One region of the Leisingera sp. ABM4_103 genome, then DNA from elsewhere that is predicted to be linked to it. Evidence: riboswitches for the same ligand, from Rfam matches in the RefSeq annotation. Region 1 holds a riboswitch; each other region holds the start of a gene.

What was found. A riboswitch is a leader RNA that binds a small molecule or an ion and turns the genes downstream of it on or off. The one in region 1 is predicted to bind cobalamin.
Positions count from the first base shown of each region.
Region 2: linked by a shared signal. The riboswitch ahead of ACXAED_RS10575 (aromatic ring-hydroxylating oxygenase subunit alpha) and the one ahead of ACXAED_RS06045 (DUF4198 domain-containing protein) in region 1 are both predicted to bind cobalamin.
Region 3: linked by a shared signal. The riboswitch ahead of ACXAED_RS02930 (DUF1636 family protein) and the one ahead of ACXAED_RS06045 (DUF4198 domain-containing protein) in region 1 are both predicted to bind cobalamin.

Region 1 covers NZ_JBSWTU010000005.1:921,942-929,462, forward strand. Annotated here, with positions in the region: gene ACXAED_RS06015 (hypothetical protein) at 1-634, shown strand, start outside; gene ACXAED_RS06020 (hypothetical protein) at 659-1,123, shown strand; gene ACXAED_RS06025 (energy-coupling factor ABC transporter ATP-binding protein) at 1,312-1,992, opposite strand; gene cbiQ (cobalt ECF transporter T component CbiQ) at 1,979-2,767, opposite strand; gene ACXAED_RS06035 (cobalt ABC transporter permease) at 2,764-3,348, opposite strand; gene cbiM (cobalt transporter CbiM) at 3,345-3,962, opposite strand; gene ACXAED_RS06045 (DUF4198 domain-containing protein) at 3,973-4,758, opposite strand; cobalamin riboswitch at 4,902-5,116, opposite strand; tRNA gene ACXAED_RS06050 (tRNA-Arg) at 5,686-5,762, opposite strand; gene ACXAED_RS06055 (GNAT family N-acetyltransferase) at 6,023-6,673, shown strand; gene ACXAED_RS06060 (adenylate/guanylate cyclase domain-containing protein) at 6,723-7,521, shown strand, end outside.
Region 2 covers NZ_JBSWTU010000005.1:1,837,840-1,845,360, reverse strand. Annotated here, with positions in the region: gene ACXAED_RS10595 (LysR family transcriptional regulator) at 1-201, opposite strand, end outside; gene ACXAED_RS10590 (BCCT family transporter) at 321-1,979, shown strand; gene ACXAED_RS10585 (ABC transporter substrate-binding protein) at 2,092-3,744, shown strand; gene ACXAED_RS10580 (FAD-binding oxidoreductase) at 3,803-4,888, opposite strand; gene ACXAED_RS10575 (aromatic ring-hydroxylating oxygenase subunit alpha) at 4,893-6,128, opposite strand; cobalamin riboswitch at 6,237-6,438, opposite strand; gene ACXAED_RS10570 (alcohol dehydrogenase family protein) at 6,759-7,521, shown strand, end outside.
Region 3 covers NZ_JBSWTU010000005.1:246,833-254,353, forward strand. Annotated here, with positions in the region: gene ACXAED_RS02905 (imelysin family protein) at 1-387, shown strand, start outside; gene ACXAED_RS02910 (DUF1513 domain-containing protein) at 405-1,484, shown strand; gene ACXAED_RS02915 (DeoR/GlpR family DNA-binding transcription regulator) at 1,623-2,408, shown strand; gene glpD (glycerol-3-phosphate dehydrogenase) at 2,401-3,978, shown strand; gene cobO (cob(I)yrinic acid a,c-diamide adenosyltransferase) at 4,069-4,704, opposite strand; cobalamin riboswitch at 4,756-4,974, shown strand; gene ACXAED_RS02930 (DUF1636 family protein) at 5,071-5,481, shown strand; gene cobW (cobalamin biosynthesis protein CobW) at 5,484-6,518, shown strand; gene cobN (cobaltochelatase subunit CobN) at 6,702-7,521, shown strand, end outside.

The DNA of each region.
Region 1 (7,521 bases):
ATCGGGCGAACGCTCGGTCGAGGACGTTTTGTCAGAATTGGTCGCCATGCTGGAAAACTCCGGTGCTACTTCGGGCTCAGGCACAGGCAGCAACAGCGCGCCAGCTACGCCGGGAACCGGAAATGGCACGCCCTCGTCCGCGACTGCATCAGCAAACCGGTCCAGCCGGTCGCTGGGCGATACAAAGGCGCCGCCGCTTGATGCGTTCTCCATGATTGATCTCGACCGCGGGTGCATTCTTCTGCCCGATTGGCTGAAGAACCTTAAGAAGATGCCTTATGCACAAGGGCAGATCGACAAGGCCATCGCAGGTGCCGGCGAGCCCGGGAGCTCCACCAACGATGATGAGCGCGCGGTCTGGTTTCTGGCCCCCTGGGTGGTTGCCGGCGGTGTTTGGCTGGCCGGAGAGCTGATCGAGGACGACGAGGACGACGATCGCGCCATCCTTCCGCCATTGCCCATTATCCTGCCGATCATCATCCAGAATGCCATCATCGAAAAGCTGATCGACAAATTCTCTTCCGACGACGGCGAACGCTTCGTCCCTGCGTTCATCGCCGTCACCGGCCTTTTTGCGGCGGGCCTCGCCACGGGAAGCACCGGCAAGAAGCTGTGGAAAAAATACGTCGACTAATTCATTCCGATCCGGAGAAAAGCAATGTCTGCGAAACTCGATCCGACCAAGACAATCTTCTTCCCTCCTCCCACCTTTCCACCCGTTCCCGGCCCGTTCGATCCCTGGCCCGGCGGCCCATTCGGTCCGCCGCCGATCACGACCTCGCCGCGCACGACCCACGGCCCCGGCGAACGCACCGCCGGCGATCCTGCCGCACTCGACGCGCTGTTAGCCCGGCTCGTCGAACTGCTGTCCGATGCGCTTGAGCGGCAAGATTACGATGCCGTCATCAAGGCCTATGGCCCGGTGATTCAGAAGCAGCTCGAAAGCGACCCTGACGCCATGGCCGCTTTTCGCGCTCTGTTCGAACGCTACGGGATCGACCTCGATCAATTCAACCTGCCCGCCACTGATGAGCGCGAACCCGTAACAATCGGGATTTCCGTGACTGTGGCGCTGATCGCATTTGGCAGCGGTGCAGTGATCGGCTGGTTAGCCGAAGACTGAGCACTGTCCAAATTGGGCCGCGGAACTTCCCGGCCCAATCAGCTACCGCAGAAACAACCAAGAGATAACGCAGCATGGGTTGCTGAACAGGCCGAGTGATCCGGGCTGCGGCAAGTCAGGTCGCTAAGGAAAACCCACCGGCACGCCAGGTTCCCAGCCCCCGGAAGGCTAATTGCTGCCAAGCAAGCTCACTGCCTTGCCCGGCCCGGAATGCGGCCTGGCACCCTTGTGAGTTTCCGCTCACTCAATTGATACCCTTCCGGAGCAATCCGTTCACGGAACTCAGGATCATGGCTGACCAGAAGAACCGCCTGATCCAGCCCCTCCAGGATCTCTGCCAGCCGCGTGTAATTTTCGGGGTCCAGCGCGTTGGTCGGCTCATCAAGGATGAGCACGTCCGGCTCCATCGCCAGCACCGTGGCCAGTGTCACCAGCCGCTTCTCACCACCCGAAAGCTTGTGCGTGACCCGCTCGCGCAGATGCATCAGCCCCAGACGGTTCAGCACGCTGTCGACGATGGCCAGCGCCTCCTGTTTAGTTTTTCCCAGGTTGAGCGGGCCAAAGGCCACATCCTCGGCCACAGTCGGGCAAAAAAGCTGGTCGTCAGCGTCCTGGAAGACGAAGCCGACGCGGCGGCGCATTTCGTGGAAATCCGCTTCCTCAGCGCAGGTTTTGCCAAAGGCTTTGACCGTACCTCTGGTGGGGGTCAGCAGCCCCATGATAACTTTCAGGAGTGTCGACTTCCCGGCGCCGTTTGGCCCGACAATCGACAGACGTTCACCCGCGTTAAGCTGCATCGACGCGCCTTCCAGAACCGGATCAAGTCCGGGGTAGGAGAAGTGAATGTTATTCAAGTCAAGAAGCTGCATAGATGGCCTCAGCCCAAATCAAGGCGGCAAGGGCGGCGGTAACGGCCGCGGCAAAAAACAGGTCGGCCCTGCTAAAGCGGAAGTCTTCCAGCAGAATAATGCGGCCGGAGAACCCCCGGCATTTCATCGCAGCCAGAATGCGTTCCGACCGTTCGATAGCACGCACCAGCATCATGCCGACCAGATAGCCATAACTGCGGTAGGTGTGCCAATTGGTCCCGGGACGGAATCCGCGCAGCTTCATCGAGGTGCGCAGGCGCTGGTATTCCTCGCGCAGGACGTCGATGTAGCGGATTGTGAACATCATCAGATGCACCAGCCGTTCAGGGGTTTTGAGCGCAAACAGCGCGTGTCCCATCGTCACAGGTTCCATGGACCCAACCAGCGTCATGACCGCAAGAATGACTGCATTTGCGGTGAGGGCGATTTCTACCGCACGCCACAGTCCCTCCCAACTCGCCTCTAGGCCCCAAATGGAAAAGACAGGAGTTCCCGGGACAGTGAAGGGCAGCAGTACCAGCATGAAGACGATGAAACTGTCCATCATCGCCATTCTTTTCAGTGTTTTCCGGGGCGGCAAACCGGAAAACGCCAAGAGTGACATTGACAAGCCCAGCGCAACCGACAGCACCCAGAGATTGCTGAGAGAGACAACGACAACGGCATAAGCCGCGCTCATCACGATGCGCATCCGAGGATCAAGCGTGGTGACCTTGGCGCGGAAAACGCCGATGCCGCTGAGCGGTTTTTCAGCGCCGGTCAGAACATAGGTCATGAGCTGCCGCCAATCTTGCGCTGCGCGGCGATGTAGAAGCCCAGCCCGAACAAGCCAAAGATATAGCCGATGCCGCCAAGGATAGACTGAAAGTCCGACTTGTTCTTGAACGCGGTCAGTTCCTGCCGGAGCGGGCGCAGTTCGTTGCAAATCATGGCGGCCAGCTCAGCGCGGGCCTCACCGGACAGGCCGGCAGCCGCGGCGGATGAGGGGGCTTCAGTTGTGCCGCCGGCCGCAGGCATTAGCCTGCGCGGGTTTTGACCCAGGATCTGCGCGACCTCTGCCGCATCCATGATCACTTCCGCAACGTGGCCAGCGCCAAGGTCGCCGCGAAACACATGCGTTACCGGCTCCGACGGTGTGAACAGGAAAAAGCCGTCGGAGTCCGTATTGGTTTCACCCAGCTTGCTCCCAGCTTCGTCAAAGACTTCGATCAGCAAGTCCGGAGCCATTGCACCATTGGAAAAGCCAACCTCGCCCTCGATATCCGAGCCGGAGGGGAATACTGCAGAGATCACATTGTGGGCCAATGCCGGCAGTGGTGCGAGAAGAGCAAGAATCAGAACACAGGACCGGATCACGTCAGGCTGCCTTTCGTGTCAAAGAACAGCTCAGGTTTCACCCGCCGGGCCAGGAAGATTGCGGCGCCTGACAGAAGCGCTTCGATAACCATCACAGGTATATGCGAGAAGAAGACAAGCTTGGCGGCTAGAATGAACTCATCGCCGGACAGCATTAGCGAGAAGGCTACGGCCAATGTCGTTGCCGCTATCGCAGCTCCGCCTCCGATACCGCCCCAGATCGCGCCGTGCAGCGGCGAGCCGCGAGCCACCAGCGGGCGGAAAGCCAGTCCCACCAGAACAGCGGGCAAGGCGATATTCACGGCATTCACGCCCAGCACGGTCAGCCCGCCAAAGCCAAAGAACACCGCCTGCAACAACAACCCGACAAACAGTGCCGGAAACGCGGCCCATCCCAGAACCAGCCCGGCCAGCCCGTTCAGGATCAGGTGAACCGAACTGGGCCCGATCGGGACATGTATCAGTGAAGCCACGAAGAAACTGGCCGAAAGAACCCCTGCCGCCGGAATGCGCTCCAGCGGCAGGCTGCGCAGACCCATGGCGATACCGCCGGCTGCAGCAACAGCGCCGCCAATCACTACCGGGTTTGACAGAGCGCCGTCTACGATATGCATCGGTCTGCTTTCACTTCAGCTCTTCAGCGTGGATCCACAGCACAGCATCCTGGCTGAGTTCCTTGCCGTCGTGCTCGGTTACCGGGCCGGACCCCAGAGCGGCAAAACCCCAGTAGCCTGCTTTCGGGATGCCGAAGGAAAACACGCCGTTCTGGTCCGCGATAGCAACGATCGCTCCGCCCGGCATCTCACCCACGGTGGGATCGGTGGCCGAAAACGCTTTGAGGTCAGGCTCGGCCGCCATGAACTCGATCTCGATTTCAGCACCGGGGACCGGCGCGCCGCCCGCCAGAACCTGACCGGAAAAGGTGGATCCGACGATCACGTTGTAAGGCTTGTTCAACGGCAGAATTTCGGTGGCCAGACCAACCGGCTTATCCCAGTCGGTCGGCAAAGTGTTTCGGTTCAGCACGACTTTTGAGATCTGTTGAATATAGATATCTTCGCTTTCCTCGTAGTAGGGCGAAGGCACGGTCACCACGACATAGTCGCCGGAGCGTTTCACCGGGACGGACGCCTTGTAGGCCGAAGCTTCGTTTTCAGCGCCCTTGAAAGTGGCGGGTTCAAGGCGATCCGAAAGGTCGGTCTTTTCGCCTTTGTGGATCATGAAGAATTCTTCCGGCGCGCCCATGTCCATAGCGTATCCGTTTGACATGGGATGCCAGAAAACCAGGCCCATCGGCACGTCACCGGGCTTCTCGATCAGCGCTCTTTCGGTGTAATTCAGCTGGAAATGCGCCGACGCGGCGGCAGGCAGGGAAACGGCCAGTGCTGCGGCCAGATAGTTCAGTTTCATTTCGTCCTCATTCGACGATGCAGGCGCACCTGCAATCAGGAATGAACAACGGGGAGTATTGGCACGGAGTTGCCGGAACGGCCGTCGCGCCAGACGCTCACCCCGGCGTCCGGTGGAAAAGGGCAGAAACTCCGCAAGCGGGGCCTCGGTCCTTGCGTCCGGCAGGTCTCCTGACTCGCGGGTCCTGGTTCGGCTGGCCTTCCCGGGGATGATCCCAGTGGCGTCTTCAGCGTCACTCACCGCTCACAGTTGCGGGGGCAGTCACGGATTTGGTCCCTTTTGGGTACGCCGCACCGTGTTCCCTATTTCTTCCGCTGCGCATTGAAACACTTGCGGAACCGGTCACACTGGTTGAATGGCAAAACCGAATTTCTGAGTCAAGCGTCTTGCCTTCTGCTCAGTCACGGGATTGGCACTGCAGATGACTGTTTCCGGACTTCAACGGCCAGCTGGCAAGCCTGAGTGATGCGCGCAAACGGTGGCCGGTTGCCAACGGCGTTCCTTTCGTGTGCCCCGGTTTGGCAGGCTAAGACCACCACCGGATTGTTGATTGCCCGAGCCCGGCAGAGATAGTCCAAAGCACAGTACGTTCTGCCGGTATTGGGTTTTCCTTGCCCCTTGTTCGATCAGGATTTGGGGCTCTTCTGACCTGCAGAAGGCTTCCCGTTTAGAATCTCGCCTCGCAACCCGGCGTTAAAACCCTCGCGGCCCCGGTCCCCAGAGTGATACCAGTTCGCTTCAAGCGGCAACAACTGCGCTCCCACCCTGTATTGCCCTCTCTGCGACACGAGGTCTTCCGAAGGTAAAATCAGGGAACGCTTGACCACTAGCGGAACAGGAGGCGCGAACAGGACAGTTGGAGACACGCAAAAGGAAAGGTTCTGTCGCAAATGGCAGAACTATGTGTCGCGCGACAAGAGGGGGAAGTGGCGGACCGAGGAGGATTCGAACCCCCGACCCCTTAATTCGTAGTCAAGTACTCTATCCAGCTGAGCTATCGGTCCACTGCGGCGGGGTTTACTGATAGCATCGCAGAGTCGCAACCCTAAAAGACGGCTGTTTCCGTTTTTCTTCACCAGCAGCTTCCGTGCAAACCTCGGCGGACGGCCGGACCCAATGGCGTGCCCCCGTTCGGCCGCTTTGACATCCGGCCGCTCTTCGCCCCAAGACCGGCCGGAATTGTGGTATAAGTCTGAAGCCATGTCTTCCCCGCCAGGCTTGGCGCCGGGGAAGGCGCGTACCGCAAACCGAAAGGGGGCGGCGGATGCCGGACCGGAACTCAGCAGGTTTTCAGCTCAGGCCGCTTGAAACAGCGGACCTCGCCACAGCCGCAGGCTGGCTTCAGAACATTGCTGACATGGCATGTTTTGATCGCTCGAACCGCGTGCCGCTCAGCGCACAGGGGCTGGAGCAGTCATGGGAGCTATTGTCCGATACAAAGGCAAACGCGAATAAGTGCTGGTTCGCACTTACCACGGAGTCCAGTGAGCTGTGCGGTATCACCGGGCTGGATAGCATCTCAGCGGTGAACCGTGATGCCGTCATTGCCATGTTTATCGAAGAATCCAAGCGCAGGCAGGGTGTGGGGATACGCGCCCTGGCGCTGCTTCTGGACTTTGCCTTCCGGCAGATCGGGCTAAATCGCGTTACATCATACTACCGTGCCGACAATACCCGCAGCAAGCACCTGACCGCGCGTGCCGGCTTTGCGACCGAAGGCAGAATGCGGGCCGCATGGTTTGCAGAAGGCCGGTTCTTTGACATGGTCACTGTCGGCCTCCTGCGCGAGGAATGGGACGCCAGCCGCAAAGCGCTGGCGCAGGAGCTTGGCGCGGGCCCGCGCGTAAGTTTCCGCGGCGCAGAAGCCGCTGGCTGGGTCTGGCCGCCCGGCCCGGACAACCCGCTAGAAGGATGAGCGCGAATACCAGCGGCCCCAGCCCGCACTCACAGGAGGAGGACAGCTTGTGAGCGGCCAAAAAAAGACAACAAGAGTCCGCCGCCAGCTTGGTGCGGTGCTGTTTGCCGATGTCGTCGGCTATGCCCGGCTTATGGGCAATGATGAAATCGATACCTACAGTGCCCTGAAATCCCTCTTGGAACAGCTGGAAGCGGCTTGCCAGGCACATGAGGGGCAAGTGGTGGCGGTCCGCGGCGATGGGGTTCTGGCGCTGTTTGAGACAGCCACGCATGCTGTGGAGTTTGGCGTCGAGCTGCACCGTATTGCCGAGATAAACAACCGTGCACGGCCGGACGATCAGCACCTCCGGTTTCGCGCCGGTGTGCATATGGGCGAAATTCTGGTCGATGACCGAGGTATCCATGGCGACAACGTCAACATTGCCGCCCGGCTGCAGGAGATCGCCGAACCGGGCCGGGTTTTTGTGAGTGCGTCCGTCTACGAGCAGATCCGCAACCGGCTGCGCTTTGGCTTCGAGTTCCTCGGCCCGCAGCAGCTCAAGAACATCACGGAGCCTGTCGCGGCCTATTGTGTCCGCAGCGAAGTCGCGGGCGCAACGATGGCGGCAACCCGGCGGCCGGAAACACGGCCCGCGCACCGCCCGCCGCCTGGGATCCCTTCGGTTGCCGTGCTGCCATTTGGCAGTCTGGGCGGCGAGCCGTCCGACAGCTGGTTTGCCGACGGGCTGACCGAGGACATCATCCTCAACCTGTCCAAGTTCAAAAACCTTTTTGTCATTGCCCGCAACTCAGCCTTCTTTTTCAAAGCCAGCACCATGCCGCCTCAGGATGCCGCGCGGGAACTGG
Region 2 (7,521 bases), 920 kb from region 1:
TACCCCGCGGTGCCCGCGCCGGAACAGGGCAATGCCCAATTCAGTCTCAAGCCCCTTGATTTTCTGCGAAACCGCCGACTGCGTCAGCCCCAGCGCCTCTGCCGCGCCGGTGAAGTTTCCATGCCGCGCCACTAGGTCGAAGGTGTGCAGCGCGACCAGGTTGTAGCTCAGCTTCCTATTAATGCTGCTAATGTCATCCATAAATAATTGCCTACTGCAAAAGGCGAAATTTTTATAACAGAAAATGCCCTGCGTAAGTTCTGCTAAAGCCGCAGCCCCGGCGGCGTCAACCGGCAGAGCAAGGGAAACAGGGATACTCTATGTCAATCAAACCTCCTTTGACGGATCTGCCGATCGGCACATCCGACCGCGGCTTTTACCGGGGCTTCAGCCAGATCGTCACCATCTCCTCCAAGCTGATGATCGGCGGGCTGGTGGTCTGGGCCATCGCCTTCCCGGAACAGTCGGGCGCGGTGCTGAATTCGATCAACGGCTTCATCCTCGCCTCCTTCGGGGCCTGGTACATCTGGACCGTGGCGCTGTTTGTGCTGTGCTGCGCAGCACTTGCGATCTGGCCCACTGCCGGGCGGCTCAAGCTGGGGCAGCATGGCGACCAGCCCGAATTCTCCAACTTCTCCTGGTTTTCGATGATGTTCGGCGCAGGCATCGGGGTCGGCATGCTGACCTGGGCCGTGGCCGAGCCGATCTACCACTGGAACAACAACCCCGAAGTCATCCAGGGCCTCACCAACGGCGGCACTGTGGACAACATCCGCATGGCCTACAAATGGTCCTTCCTGCACTGGGGACTGGGCGCCTGGGCCTGTTATGCGATTGCCGGGCTGGCGCTTGGCTTCTTCAGCTACCGCCGCGGCCTGCCGCTGACCATGCGTTCCTCGCTGACGCCGCTGTTCGGCGCCCGCCTCTCCGGCTCCATCGGCCATACCGTCGACATCGTCGCGGTGGTCGCCACCATCCTCGGCGTCGCACAAACGCTGGGGTTCGGGGTTGAACAGTTTGTCTCCGGCCTAACCCGCATCGGTATCGGCGGGCTGACCAACGAGGGCGGCACCGCCAACACCACCGGCGTCATCGTCGCGATTCTGGTAATCATGGCGGCCTCTACCGCGTCGGCACTGTCCGGTGTGGGCAAGGGCATCAAGTGGCTCTCCAACATCAACATGGTGCTCAGCATTGCGCTTTTGAGTTTCTTCCTGCTGTTCGGCTCCACCTTCTTTGGCCTGCAGGCGCTGCTGGTCGGCCTGTGGGACTACCTGATCGCAATGCCCGACATGCTGTTCCGGGTTTGGACCGGCGACGGCAACCCGGACAGCGTCGCCTCCAAGCTCGAAGGCTGGCAGGGCGGCTGGTCGGTGTTCTACTGGGCCTGGTGGATTGCCTTTGCGCCCTTCGTCGGCCTGTTCCTCGCCCGCATCTCCAAGGGCCGCACCATCCGCGAGTTCGTGCTGGGCGCGATGATCGTGCCGTCGCTGATGTGCTTTGTCTGGTTCACCTGGGCGGGCGGCACCGCCATCGACCTGGAGCTGCACGGCGGCGCAGGCGGCCAGATCAGCTCAGCCCCCGATGGCGACAAGATCTTTGCCATGGTGCAGTACATGCTGTCGCCCTGGCTGGGCTGGGCGATGTCGGTGATGATCGTGATCCTGCTGATGACCTACCTGGTGACCACGGCGGACAGCGCGGTGCTGATCGTCAACACCATCAACGCCGCAGGCGACGAAGGCCCCAAGGCCCGCCCCCACATCGTCTTTTGGGGCGTGGCGCTTGGCGCGGTGGTGACGGCGCTCTTACTGGTCGGCGGCCTCAAGGCGATCCAGACCGCGATGGTGATCGGCGCCCTGCCGTTTTCACTGGTGATGGTGCTGCAATGCGCCGCCCTGGTGAAGGCGATTTACAACGACGGCCGCCGCGAACAGGCAGGCCTGGCCACCACCGTCACCCAGGAGCCGGCGGAATAAGGATCTCCCCAGGCGGATGGCTGCGGACGGGCAGCGCAGCCATTCGCCACTTTACAAGCTCCGCCGCTCCTTCATGCTAGGGGCGGACGCCTTCAACCAAAGGACCATAAAAATGACCAAATACTACAACAGGGAATCTCTCCACCCCGCGGTGCGGATGCATGCGGAGGAAGTTGCGCAACACAAGCTGGACCGGCGCGAGTTCCTGAGCCGCGCAACCGCGCTGGGGGTGACCGCCTCTGCCGCCTACGGGATGATCGGCCTCAGCCAGCCGGTGCAAGCGGCGGCCAATGCCCAGGAAGGCGGCACCATCCGCATCCAGCAGGTGGTGCGCGCGCTGCTCGACCCGCCGCTGTTCAACTGGCCGCAGCTGGGCAACCTGGTGCGCGGCTACATGGAATACCTGGTGCAGTACAACGCCGACGGCACCTTTGAACCCCGCCTGCTGGAAAGCTGGGAGGTCAACGAGGACGCCACCGAATACCTGCTGCACATCCGCCCCGGGGTGCACTGGAACGATGGCCGCGGCACCCTGACGGCCAAGGACGTGGCCTACAACTTTGCCCGCTGGTGCGACGGCAAATGGGAAGGCAACTCGATGGCCGCCCGCATGGGATCGCTGCAGAACGAGGCCGGCGACGGCCCCGCCGAAGGCGCGCTGGAGGTGGTGGACGAGCTGACCCTCAAGGTGAAGCTCACCCGCCCCGATATCACCATCATCCCGGCGGTGACCGAATACCCCGCCGCCATCGTGCCGGACGGCTGGTCCGGCGATCCGGGCGCCGACCCCATCGGCACCGGCCCCTACAGGCTGGTCGAATACGAGGTCGGTGTTAAGGCGGTGCTGGAAAAGGACCCGGACCACCAGTGGTGGGGCGAAGGCGCCCATCTCGACCGGATCGAGTTCATTGACTTCGGCACCGACGGCGCCACCCACCTGTCGGCAGCAGAATCCGAAGAAATCGACATGACCTACGAGACCGTGGGCGAGTATGTCGACATCTTCACCTCCATCGGCTGGAACGTCAGCGAGTCGGTCTCGGCCAACACCCTGGTCCTGCGCACCAACCGCGACGCCGAGGTGGACGGGATGCAACCTTATGCCGACGCCCGCGTCCGCCGCGCCCTGGCGCTGGCCTGCGACAACGCGGTGCTGCTGGAGCTCGGCTATGACGGCCGCGGCACCCTGGCGGAAAACCACCATGTCTGCCCGATCCATCCGGAATACGCCGATATCGGCGCGCCGGTGCGCGATGCAGAGGCCGCGCGCCAGCTGATGGAGGAGGCCGGGATGCTCGACTTCGAGCATGAGCTGATTTCCATCGACGACGACTGGCGCCGCAACACCACGGACGCGCTGGCGGCGCAGATGCGCGATGCGGGGCTGAAGGTCAAACGCACCGTGCTGCCCGGCAACACCTTCTGGAACGACTGGGACAAGTACCCGTTCAGCTCCACCGACTGGGGCCACCGCCCGCTGGGGGTGCAGGTGCTGACGCTGGCCTACAAAACCGGCGTTGCCTGGAATGAAACCGGGCTGGCCAGCGCTGAGTTCGACTCCATGCTGGAAACCGCCTCAGCCATTGCCGACGCCGACACCCGCCGCGGGCACATGGAAGGCATCGAAAAATTCATGCGCGAGGACGGCACCATCATCCAGCCCTACTGGCGCTCGCTTTACCGCCACGCCCGGCCCGGCATCATCGGCGCCGAAAGCCACCCGATCAACGAAATCCACGTGCACAAGCTGGCACTGGAAGCCTGATCAGGCGCTTGGAAAGGAAAAGGGCGCGCGCCATGCCGGCGCGCGCCCTTCTTTATGGTCAGATCGCGACCTCAACCCGGCCAATCGGGTTGGAGCAGCAGGCCAGGATGTACCCCGCCTCCACATCCTCTTCCGAGATGCCGCCGTTGTGGACCATATGCACATCGCCTGCGGTCTTCTTGACCTTGCAAGTGCCGCAGATGCCGAAGGTGCAGCCCGACGGGATGTTGAGCCCCGACGCCTTGGCCACCGCCAGCACAGTGTCGGTCTCGGTGCAGTTTGCGGTCACGCCCGACGCGGCAAAGGTGATCTCGGCGGCGGCGGTTTCCTCGGGAACCACATCGTCCAGCTCCGGCGCGTCTGCCTCGGTCTCCACCGGCGCGCCAAAGCTTTCCTGGTTGTAGTTCTCCATGTCGAAGCCCAGGCCGTTCAGCATGTCGCGCACGGCCTGCATGAACGGATCCGGCCCGCAGCAGTAGACCTCGCGCTCCAGGTAGTCGCCGGCAATCAGGCCCAGCATGATCTGGTTCAGCTGGCCGCGGTAGCCGGTCCAGACCTGATAGGGATCGTCCTCTTCCACCACGAAGTGCAGCTTGATGCCGGGCACCCGCGCCGCCATGCCCTCAAGCTGGCGCCGCGCGATGATCTCGCTGGGGCGCTTGGCGCAGTTGATGAAGCAGACGTCGGGCGACTGGCCGCGGTCGAACAGGTACTGTGTCATCGACAGGCTGGGCGTGATGCCGGAGCCTGCGGAGATGAACAGGAACTTGCCGTTCGGACGCTTGGGCAGGGTGAACACGCCCGCAGGGCCAGAGGCCTTGAGGAACATGCCCGGGCGCAGGTTGTCCAGCATCCAGCGGGTGCCGATGCTGTCCGCCTGCGCCTTCACCGTCACCGAGATCGACAGCGGCCGCGACGGCGACGAACTGATGGTATAGGTCCGCCAAACGGTTCCGCCCGGCACCGGCAGCTCCAGCGTCAGGAACTGGCCCGGCTGGTATTTGAACCACGCGCCGGACGGCGCGCGGAAGCTGAAGGTGGCGGTGTTCGGCGCCTCCGGCACCACGGAGACGCATTCCAGCATCTCGTCGTCCTTCCACGCCAGGGTCTCGTCCAGCGTCTCGAAATTGGCCTGCAGTCCCATGCGCTTACTCCGCCGCGATCAGGTGGCGGCCGGTCAGCGCGCGGGTCAGGTGCCCGGCATACCAGTTGGAGAACTGGATCACGCCGCTTTCCTGCACTTCCGAGTACGGGCCGGGCTCATAAGCGGGCGAGTTGATGCCCTGCTGGTTGTCTTCGACCACGATGCGGTCCTCGTCGTTGGTGGCAACCCAGACCTCGGTCAGCCGCTTCAGGTCATAGTCCTGGCCTTCGACGGCATCCTTGTGCACCAGCCATTTGGTGGTGACTTCGGTCTCGGTCGGGCTGATCGGGGTGACGCGGAACACGATGGAATGATCCGGCAGGAAGTGGTTCCAGGTGGTCGGATAGTGGAATTTCAGGAGCGTGCCCGCATCGGCAAAGGGCACCCGGCCCAGCTTCTTGGCTACTGCCGCCTTGCCGTCCATGGTATAGCTCTCGGCGCCCTCGTTCAGCGGCATCCGCGCCACCCGGTACTGGCCGCGCGCGTCGATCCTGAACTGTGCCGGGATGCCCGCGCCTTCGATGCGGTCGAAATGCTTCTGCAGGTGCGCCGGCGTCTCGCCGCCTTCGATGCCGGTGACGGACGGATCCTCCGGGAAGGTCCGGCACAGCGACGGGTGGTTGCCGCCGCAGTGATAGCACTCGCGGTTGTTCTCCCAGACCAGCTTCCAGTTGCCCTTCTCGATGATCGAGCTTTCATAGGCCACCTTGGCATTGCCCAGGTCGTGCGGCTCCAGATAGGGACGCGCCACCTCGGCAAATGCATCGAAATCCGGCGCTTCATCCGCCAGGCAGATGTAAATCAAACCCGCCAGATCGCGGCAGTGCACCGGCTTCAGCCCGTGCTTGGAGGCATCGAAATCCGGCCCCATGTCGCGCGCCCACAACAGCGAGCCGTCCAGCTCATAGGTCCACTGGTGGTAGGGGCAGACCAGTTTGGGCGAATTGCCTTTCTTCGCCTTGCAGACGACCGAGCCGCGGTGGCGGCAGGCATTGTGGAAGGCGCGCACCTGGCCATCGGTGCCGCGCACGATGATCACGTTGTAGGCGCCGACCTGATGGGTCACGAAATTGCCCGCCTTCGGGATCTCGCAGGCGGGAATGGCAAACAGCCACTCGCGATAGAAGATCTGCCGCATGTCCAGATCCAGAACGCCCGGATCGGTATAGAACGCCTGTTCCAGGGAATAGTTTTTCTGACGGGCCACCAGTTTGGCCAGAATCTCGCTGTCCTGAAGCATCTGCTTCTCTCCTTTGCCGCATCCCCGCGGCAGGTTGGCTTGGCTGCGGGCATGGATGGAGAGATCGCAGGCCACGCGCCTGCAACCGCCCCGCCGCCGCCCGCGGTTGACGTTTTTTGGGGCAAGGCTGGTTTCCGGACTGTCCCGGGGCCATTCGGCGGCGGGGCCTGGCACCTTCCCGAAGCCATTGGCTTCAGTGGTTTTTTTCCATGCCTTGCCCGGGGTCACCGTTGCGGGGGCAGTGCCGGAGTTTCACCAGCTTCCCAATTCTCCGCCCCGAAAGGGCGGCACCTTGCTGAGGCGGAAATTGCCCTAATCCCGGCCCGCAAGCGGAGACAAATCCGACCCGCCGAAACCGGAAAAAGACATGCATGTTTGGGGGGGGCCGGCGGGACAGGGATGTCCAAAATCTCAAACCGGCATCCGCCAGCCTGTTTGCGGCAAGGCGCTGATCTTTGGTGTATTTCCCCTCGAACCAGACACAAGGACCAATTCGCGGGGTGGTGGCCAGCAGGCAGGCCGGGCTGCGCCGCCGGATTCCGCCCTTGCCGCCGCCCCCGCCCTGCGGGCAATAATTGCGCCAAGTTCAAAGACCTTTCACCAACCCCGCGTGATCAGAAAAGGCCGCCCATGCCCGGACCCGAAACACACAGCAGCGTTAAAACCATGATGGCCGTCGTGACCACCGGAAACGGCGGCTATGACAAGCTTGAATACAAAGCCGTACCGATCCCGGAGCCCGCAGAGGGGGAGCTTTTGCTGCGGGTCCTCGCAGCTGGGGTGAACAACACCGAAATCAACACCCGGCTCGGGTGGTATTCCTCCAGCGTGACAACGGACACCGCCGCGGCCGCCGGCCATCAGGAGACCCATGCCGAGCAAAAGGCCGACGGCGGCTGGAACAAGGCAACCCCCTTCCCCCTGATCCAGGGCACCGACTGCTGCGGCGAGGTTGTCGCCGCCGGCCCAGGCGCCAGCCAGACCCTGACCGGCAAGCGGGTTCTGGTGCGGCCCTGCATGCGCCCCAAGGGCTACGATGTGATGGACAACGTCTGGATGGCCTCGGACTTCGACGGCGCCTTTGCCCAGTACGTCAAAGTCCCGGCCTCCGAAGTATTCGCCGTTGACTGCCCCTGGTCGGACGAGGAACTGGCAACGATCCCCTGCGCCTACGGCACGTCCGAGAACATGCTGCACCGCGCAAACGTCCGCGCAGGCGAATTGGTGCTTGTGACCGGCGCCTCCGGCGGTGTCGGCTCCGCCACCGTGCAGCTGGCCAAACGCCGCGGCGCCCGGGTGGCGGCGGTCACTAGCCAGAGCAAGATGGATCAGCTGCGTGGCCTGGGTGCGGATATCGTTCTGGACCGCGGCAGCGATCTGCTGGCGGAGCTGG
Region 3 (7,521 bases), 680 kb from region 1:
ACCGGCCTGCAAGTGCTGGACGACATGCGCCTGGGCCGCCCGCTGGGCACGTTTGACAAGCCCCGCCCCAACCGCGCCGAGGCCCGCCGTTCCGGGCGCAGCCTGCGTCACGTGCTGCTGTCGCTGAACGCGCTGGAGCCGCTGGCATTGGCACTGGCGGAGGGTCACGGCGGTTTGCAGGCAGAAATCACCGGACACTTCTCTACAGCCCGCAAAAAGGCAGAGGCGCTGGACGACCCGGTCTTTGCCGGTGCCGCAGACCCCGCCAGCCGTATCCGCATCGAGGCACTGCAACAGGAGATCAAGGACCTGCGCACGCTGATGAGCGAAGAGCTTGGCCCCGCCCTTGGCGTCGCGGCCGGCTTCAATGCGCTGGACGGCGACTAAGGAAAAGGGAAAACGGCATGACCTCCCGCCGCGGATTTCTGGCCGGGCTGCTGGCCGCAGGCCTCGCCCCCCGGGCCACCTGGGCTAGCGCAGGCAGCCCCGCCTTCCTGTCGGCCGGCAGGGACGCCAGCGGCGCCTTCCTGCTGGCGGGCCTCACCCGCGACGGTGAAATCCTGTTCCGCCATCCCCTGCCCGGCCGCGGTCATGCTGCCGCCGCACACCCGGTCCGGCCTGAGGCCGTCGCCTTTGCCCGCCGCCCGGGCCGCTTCGCCGACGTGATCGATTGCCGCTCAGGCGCCGCCATCGCCCGGCTGCAGCCGCCCGCAAGCCATCACTTCTATGGCCACGGCGCGTTCTCCCCGGACGGCAGCCGCCTGTTCACCACCGAAAACGATTATGAGAACGCCCGCGGCGTGATTGGCGTCTGGGACACTACCAGCGGCTACCGCCGCATCGCCGCCTTCCCCTCCGGCGGCATCGGGCCGCACGATATGCTGCTGCGCCGGGACGCGCCGGGGCTGGCTGTGGCCAACGGCGGGATTGAGACCCACCCCGACAGCGGCCGCGCCAAGCTGAACCTGCCGGACATGCGTCCGAACCTCAGCTACCTGAGCCTGGACGGCGCCCTGCAGGACCGGATGGAACTGCCGCAGGAGCTGCATCTGAACTCGATCCGCCACCTCGCCATGCGGGCGGACGGCACGGTGGGGTTTGCCATGCAGTGGCAGGGGGACGCGGGGGAGCTGGTTCCAATCGTTGGCCTCCACACGCCAGGAAGCCCCCCAAGGCTGATGGCAGACGGCGACCCGCGGGTTCTGAACCTCAACGGCTACGGCGGATCCATCGCGTTTTCGCCGGACGGTGCCTTGGTCGGCGTCACCTCCCCGCGCGGCGGCGTGCTGCAGCTGATGGACACCGCCAGCGGGGACCTCGTTCAGGAACACAGGATGGCGGATGTCTGCGGCCTCGCCCCGGCGCCCGGCGGCTTTGCTGCCAGCACCGGCACCGGCCAGTTATTTGCGGTCGCAGCCTCCGGCAAACAGCCGATGCACCGTGCCGGCCTTGCTTGGGACAACCACCTGATCCCGCTCGCCTGAACCTGTCCCTTCCCGGCTGCGAAGGCGCGTCCGCAACGGCGCGCCCTTTTCGTGTTGGCGCTCAGCGAAATCAAAACGAAAACACATCGTGACTCTCCGCGCGCAATACGCTAGAGAATCGCAACGAAAGGAAAGCAAATGGATGCCTCCGGCCGTCAGAACGAAATCATCGCCCTGCTGAACCAGCAGGACCGGGTCGAGGTCGAGGACCTCTCCCAGCGCTTTGGCGTCTCGTTGCAGACGGTGCGGGCAGACCTGCGCGACCTTTCGGCCCGGGGCGCGCTGTCGCGCGTGCATGGCGGTGCGGTGCGGCTCAGCTCCGCTGCAAGCCAGGATTACGCCGACCGGCGCAAGCTGAACGCAAGCGGCAAGCAATTGATGGCTGCCGCCGCGGCCGAACTGATCCCCGACAATTGCTCTCTCACCCTCAACATCGGCACCTCCACCGAACAGGTGGCCCGCGCTCTGTCGGGCCATCGCGGGCTGACGGTGATATCCAACAATATCAACATTATCAGCATGATGATGGGCGGACAGGCCAAGGAGCTGATCCTGGCCGGCGGCACCGTCCGGCAAAGCGACGGCGCCATCGTCGGCGAGGACGCGGTCGAATTCATCTCCCGCTACAAGGTGGATTTTGCCGTCATCGGCGCCTCGGCGCTGGATGCCGACGGTGCGGTGATGGACCACGACGCCCGCGAAGTCTCTGTCGCCCGCGCCATCCTCAAGAACGCACGGCAAAAGGTGCTGGTCTGCGACGGCAGCAAGTTCGACCGCTCCGCCCCGGTGCGGATCTGCGACGTGGCCGATCTGGATGTGGTGATCACCGACCGGCCCGTGCCCGTAGAATTTGCCGAGGCCGCCCGCGCCGCCGGAACCCGCATCCTGACCGCAGGACAAAACGAAAGCAGCGAAAATGACTGACACCCCTGTAACGGACCTTTTCATCATCGGCGGCGGCATCAATGGCTGCGGCATCGCCCGCGATGCGGCAGGCCGCGGCCTGTCGGTGACGCTGGCAGAGATGAACGATCTTGCCTCCGCCACCTCCTCCGCCTCGACCAAATTGTTCCACGGCGGCCTGCGTTATCTGGAATACTTTGAGTTCCGGCTGGTCCGCGAGGCGCTGATCGAACGCGAGGTGCTGCTGAAAGCCATGCCGCACATTTCCTGGCCGATGCGCTTTGTGCTGCCCTTTCACAAGGACATGCGGTTTGACAGCGAGACACCCACATCCAAGCTGCTGACCACCTTCATGCCGTGGATGAAGGGCCGCCGCCCGGCCTGGCTGATCCGGCTGGGCCTCTTCATGTACGACAGCCTTGGCAAACGCGGCATCCTGCCCGGCACCGCCAAGCTGGACCTGACAAGCGACCCGGCGGGCCGCCCCCTGAAAGGCAAATTCAAAACCGCGTTCGAGTACTCCGACTGCTGGATTGAGGACGCCCGCCTGGTGATGCTGAACGCGCGCGACGCCATGGCCCGCGGCGCCAGCATCCTGACCCGGACCGAAGTGCTGTCCGCGGACCGCAAGGCCGATCACTGGCTGATCCGCACCAAGGACCACGCCACCGGCGCGGAGCAGGAGCACCGCGCCAGGATGCTGGTCAACGCAGGCGGCCCTTGGGTCGCTGACGTGCTGCACCAGAAGCTGGGCCAGAACAGCCGCGAGAACATCCGCCTGGTGCGCGGCAGCCATATCGTGGTGCCGAAACTGTTCGACCACGGCCGCTGCTATTTCTTCCAGGGCACCGACGGGCGGATCATCTTTGCCATTCCTTACGAGCAGGATTTCACCCTGATCGGCACCACCGACGCCGACCACCCGGACCCGGACACCGCACCGGTCTGCACCGAAGCCGAGCAGGATTATCTGGCGGCCTTTGCCTCCGAATACTTCGAGAAGCCGGTGACGCGCGACGATATCGTCTGGACCTACTCCGGCGTGCGCCCGCTTTATGACGACGGCGCCAGCTCAGCCACCGCGGCCACCCGCGAATACGTGCTGACGCTGGACCAGGCGCAGGCGCCGCTGCTCAACGTCTTCGGCGGCAAGATCACCACCTACCGCAAACTGGCCGAGGCGGCTCTGGCCAAGATCGGCGAGGTGTTCCCGCAGCTGCCCGCCGACTGGACCGCAGGCGTGGCCCTGCCCGGCGGCGATTTCCCGGTGGCGGATGTGGCAAAGCTGACATCCAAACTGGCCGCGGACTATCCGTTCCTGACACCCTACTGGGCGGGCCGGATGATCCGCGCCTATGGCACCGAGGCCTGGGAGGTGCTGGGCGACGCCAAAACTGCCGGTGATCTGGGCCAGGACTTTGGCGCCACCATCACCGCGCGGGAGCTCGACTGGGCGATTGCCCGCGAATGGGTGCGCGCGGGCGACGATTACCTGTGGCGGCGCACCAAGCTGGGCCTGCGGCTGGATGAAACCCAGCGCGCGGCGGTGGATACCTACATCCAAGGCAAGGCTGCACAGCTCGCCGCATAAAAGTGTTTTGCCCGGCGGCACCGCCGGGCTGCGCCTGCCTGCCCCCCGGCAGGCGCATTCGCGCCTACCCAGGCAGGCTACGCCCTCAGCTTAAAACTCGACGCCCTTTTGCGCCTTCACCCCGGCGCGGAACGGGTGCTTGATCTGGCCCATCTCGGTCACCAGATCGGCGATCTCGATCAGCTCTTCCTTGGCGTTGCGCCCCGTCAGCACCACATGCGTCATCGGCGGCTTGTGCTCCACCAGGAACTCCAGCACCTCCTCCAGGTCCAGATACTCATAGCGCAGCGCGATGTTGATCTCGTCGAGCAGCACCATGGTGTTGCGCTCATCCAGGATCATCTCCTTGGCCTTCTCCCAGCCCTTCTGCGCGGCGGCGATGTCGCGCGCCTTGTCCTGGGTCTCCCAGGTGAACCCCTCGCCCATCGCATAGAACTGGCACAGGTCGCTGAAGTTCTCCTCGATCAGCGTCCGCTCGCCGGTCTGCCAGGCGCCCTTGATGAACTGCACCACGGCGCAGGGCATCTTATGGGCGATGCAGCGCATGATCATGCCGAACCCCGACGAGGATTTTCCCTTGCCCGGCCCGGTGTGAACGATGATCAGGCCCTTCTCGCCGTCCTTGGTCTTCATCATCCGGTCGCGCGCGGCCTTCTTCTTGGCCATTTTCGACGCGTGACGGGCGGCTTCTTCCTCTGAGATGCCGGTTTCAGACTTTTCGCTCATGGGGGCTCTCCAGCTGTTTGACCCCATGTCTTGACAAAGAAGGGCGCGATAGCGCAAGGGGGTTTCGCTGGTTCCTGCGAAAGCAGGCGAAGAGGGAATGTGAAGGCCGCCAAATTTCTTTGGATTGCCGAAGCACAGCCGCCCCCGCGACCGTGACCGGATGAGGCCGCCATGCCACTGGGAGAGACCCCCGGGAAGGCAGGATGGCCGGCAAGGCAAAACGCCTTGGCATCCGCAAGCCGGGAGACCTGCCAGCGAGAGAGATAACAACGGGCGGGCGGGGTGTTCCGCGACCGGTTGAGGGGCTGGCACGCTGCAGCCCCCTTTCGGCCTTCCCGCACGCCTGCCGCGACAGGAGACGCGCCGATGGCTGACGATATGGCAGGCAAGACTGCCAGCACCCCAAAACCGGTCACGCTGACCGTTTGCCTCACCTGCCGCCGCGAGGGCGCCGACCCCGAGGCCGCCCGCCCCGGCGCCATCCTGCACGCCGCATTGGAAGAGGCCGGAATGCCCGAAGGCGTCCGCCTGCGCGGTGTTGAATGCCTGTCCTCCTGCAAGCGCGGCTGCGCCGTTGCACTGGTCGGCGGCACAGAGCGCTGGACCTATGTCTACGGCGACCTCGACCCGGACCAGCACGTCCCCGAAATCCTGGAAGGCGCTGCAGCCTACGCCGCAACAGCCGACGGCGTCGTGCCCTGGCGCGAACGCCCGCAGACCTTCCGCAAGCAATCCGTTGCCCGCATCCCGCCGGCCAAGTTCTTCTCCGAGGAGTAATCATGAGCGACCTCAACAAGATCCCCGTCACCGTCATCACCGGCTTCCTGGGCGCGGGGAAAACCACCCTGATCCGCCACCTGATGCAGAACCCGCAGGGCAAGCGCCTGGCCGTGGTGGTGAACGAGTTCGGCACCGCCGGCGTGGACGGCGACATCCTGAAGTCCTGCGCCGATGAGAACTGCCCGGCGGAAAACATCATGGAGCTGGCCAATGGCTGCATCTGCTGCACCGTCGCGGATGACTTCATTCCCACCATCGAACAGCTGATGGACCTGCCGGAAAAGCCGGATCACATCGTGATCGAAACCTCCGGCCTGGCCCTGCCGAAACCGCTCCTGAAGGCTTTCGACTGGCCCGCGATCCGCTCCCGCATCACCGTTGACGGCGTGATTGCGCTGGCCGATGCCGAGGCGGTTGCCAAGGGCCAGTTCGCCCCCGACCTGGACGCGGTTCAGGCCCAGCGCGAGGCCGATGACAGCATCGACCACGAAACCCCGCTGTCCGAGGTGTTCGAGGACCAGATTTCCTGCGCCGACATCGTTCTCTTGTCCAAGGCTGACCTGGCCGGCGACGAGGGTGTCGAGAAGGCCCGCGCCGTGATCGAGGCCGAAGCGCCCCGCAAGCTGCCGATCCTGCCGATGAGCGAAGGCGTCATCGACCCGCGCATCATCCTGGGCCTGGGCGCCGCTGCCGAGGACGATCTGGAGGCCCGCCCCAGCCACCACGACGGCCACCACGACCACGAGCATGACGATTTTGAAAGCATCGTTGTCGAAATGGGCGAAGTCTCCGACCCGGAAGCGCTGCAGAATGCCATCGTGAAACTCGCCCGCGAGCGCAACATCCTGCGCGTCAAAGGCTATGTCGCGGTGGAGGGGAAACCGATGCGGATGCTGGTTCAGGCCGTGGGCGAGCGCCTGCGTGCGCAGTACGACCAACCCTGGGGCGCGCAGCCGCGCAAGACCGCCCTGGTGGTCATTGCCGAGCACGACGACATCGACGAACAGGCCATCCGCGCCGAGCTGGGAGCGTAAGCAATGCCGGTCTGGCGCTTCATTTCAAATGACATTGCCCGGCCGCAGGCCGGGCTGCGCCCGACCCTCCCGTCAAACCAAAGGTTTGCCTCCGGCAAAATGGGAGGGCGCATTCGCACCCTCCCAGGCTCGGGCGCAGCCCTCAGAGCGCCCATTGCTTACCAGAATACAAAGGCCTGACCCATGCACGTCGTCTTCCGCGAAAGCCACGGCCTTGACGAGACCGATACCCCGCAGGACCTCGGGCAGACGCCTGCGGACCTTGTGGTGCTGTCCTTCTCCGACAGCGACCTCGGCGCCTTTGCGGCAGGCTGGCACCGGGCGGACGGCAAACTGCCCAGCTTGCGCCTCGCCAACCTGGTGGCGCTCAAGCACCCGCTGTCGGTCGACGTCTACGCGGAACAGACGCTGGAGGGCGCCAAAGGTGTCCTCGTCCGCCTTATCGGCGGCGAAAGCTACTGGTCCTATGGCCTTGCCACCCTGCAGGACCTCGCCCGCCGCAAGGGCATTGCGCTGGCAATCCTGCCTGCCGACGGGCGCGAGGATGCGCGGCTCGACGAGCTGTCCACCCTGCCCGTCTCCACCCTGCGCCGCCTGCAATCCCTGTGCGACGCCGGCGGTGCGGTCGCGGCTCAGGCCGCGCTGGCCCAGCTGTCGCTGGCGGCAGGCCTTTACGCCGGGCCGGTGATCGGCCTCAAAACCACCCCCGAGCATGGCTTCTATGACCCGGCCAAGGGCGTGCTGGCCGACCTGCCGCCGCAGGACAAACCGCTGGTGCTGGTGAGCTTCTACCGCTCCTACCTCACCGCCGCCGACACCGCCCCGGTGGATGCGCTGATCGAAGAGCTGCGCGCGCGCGGCTACGCCGCTTATGGCGCCTTTGCCGCCAGCCTCAAGGCCCCCACCGCCGCCGATTGGCTGCGCGAAAAGCTGCCCGGGCTGAACCCGGCTGCCGTCATCAACGCCACCGCCTTTTCCGCTCAAGGCACCGACGGCAGCGCCT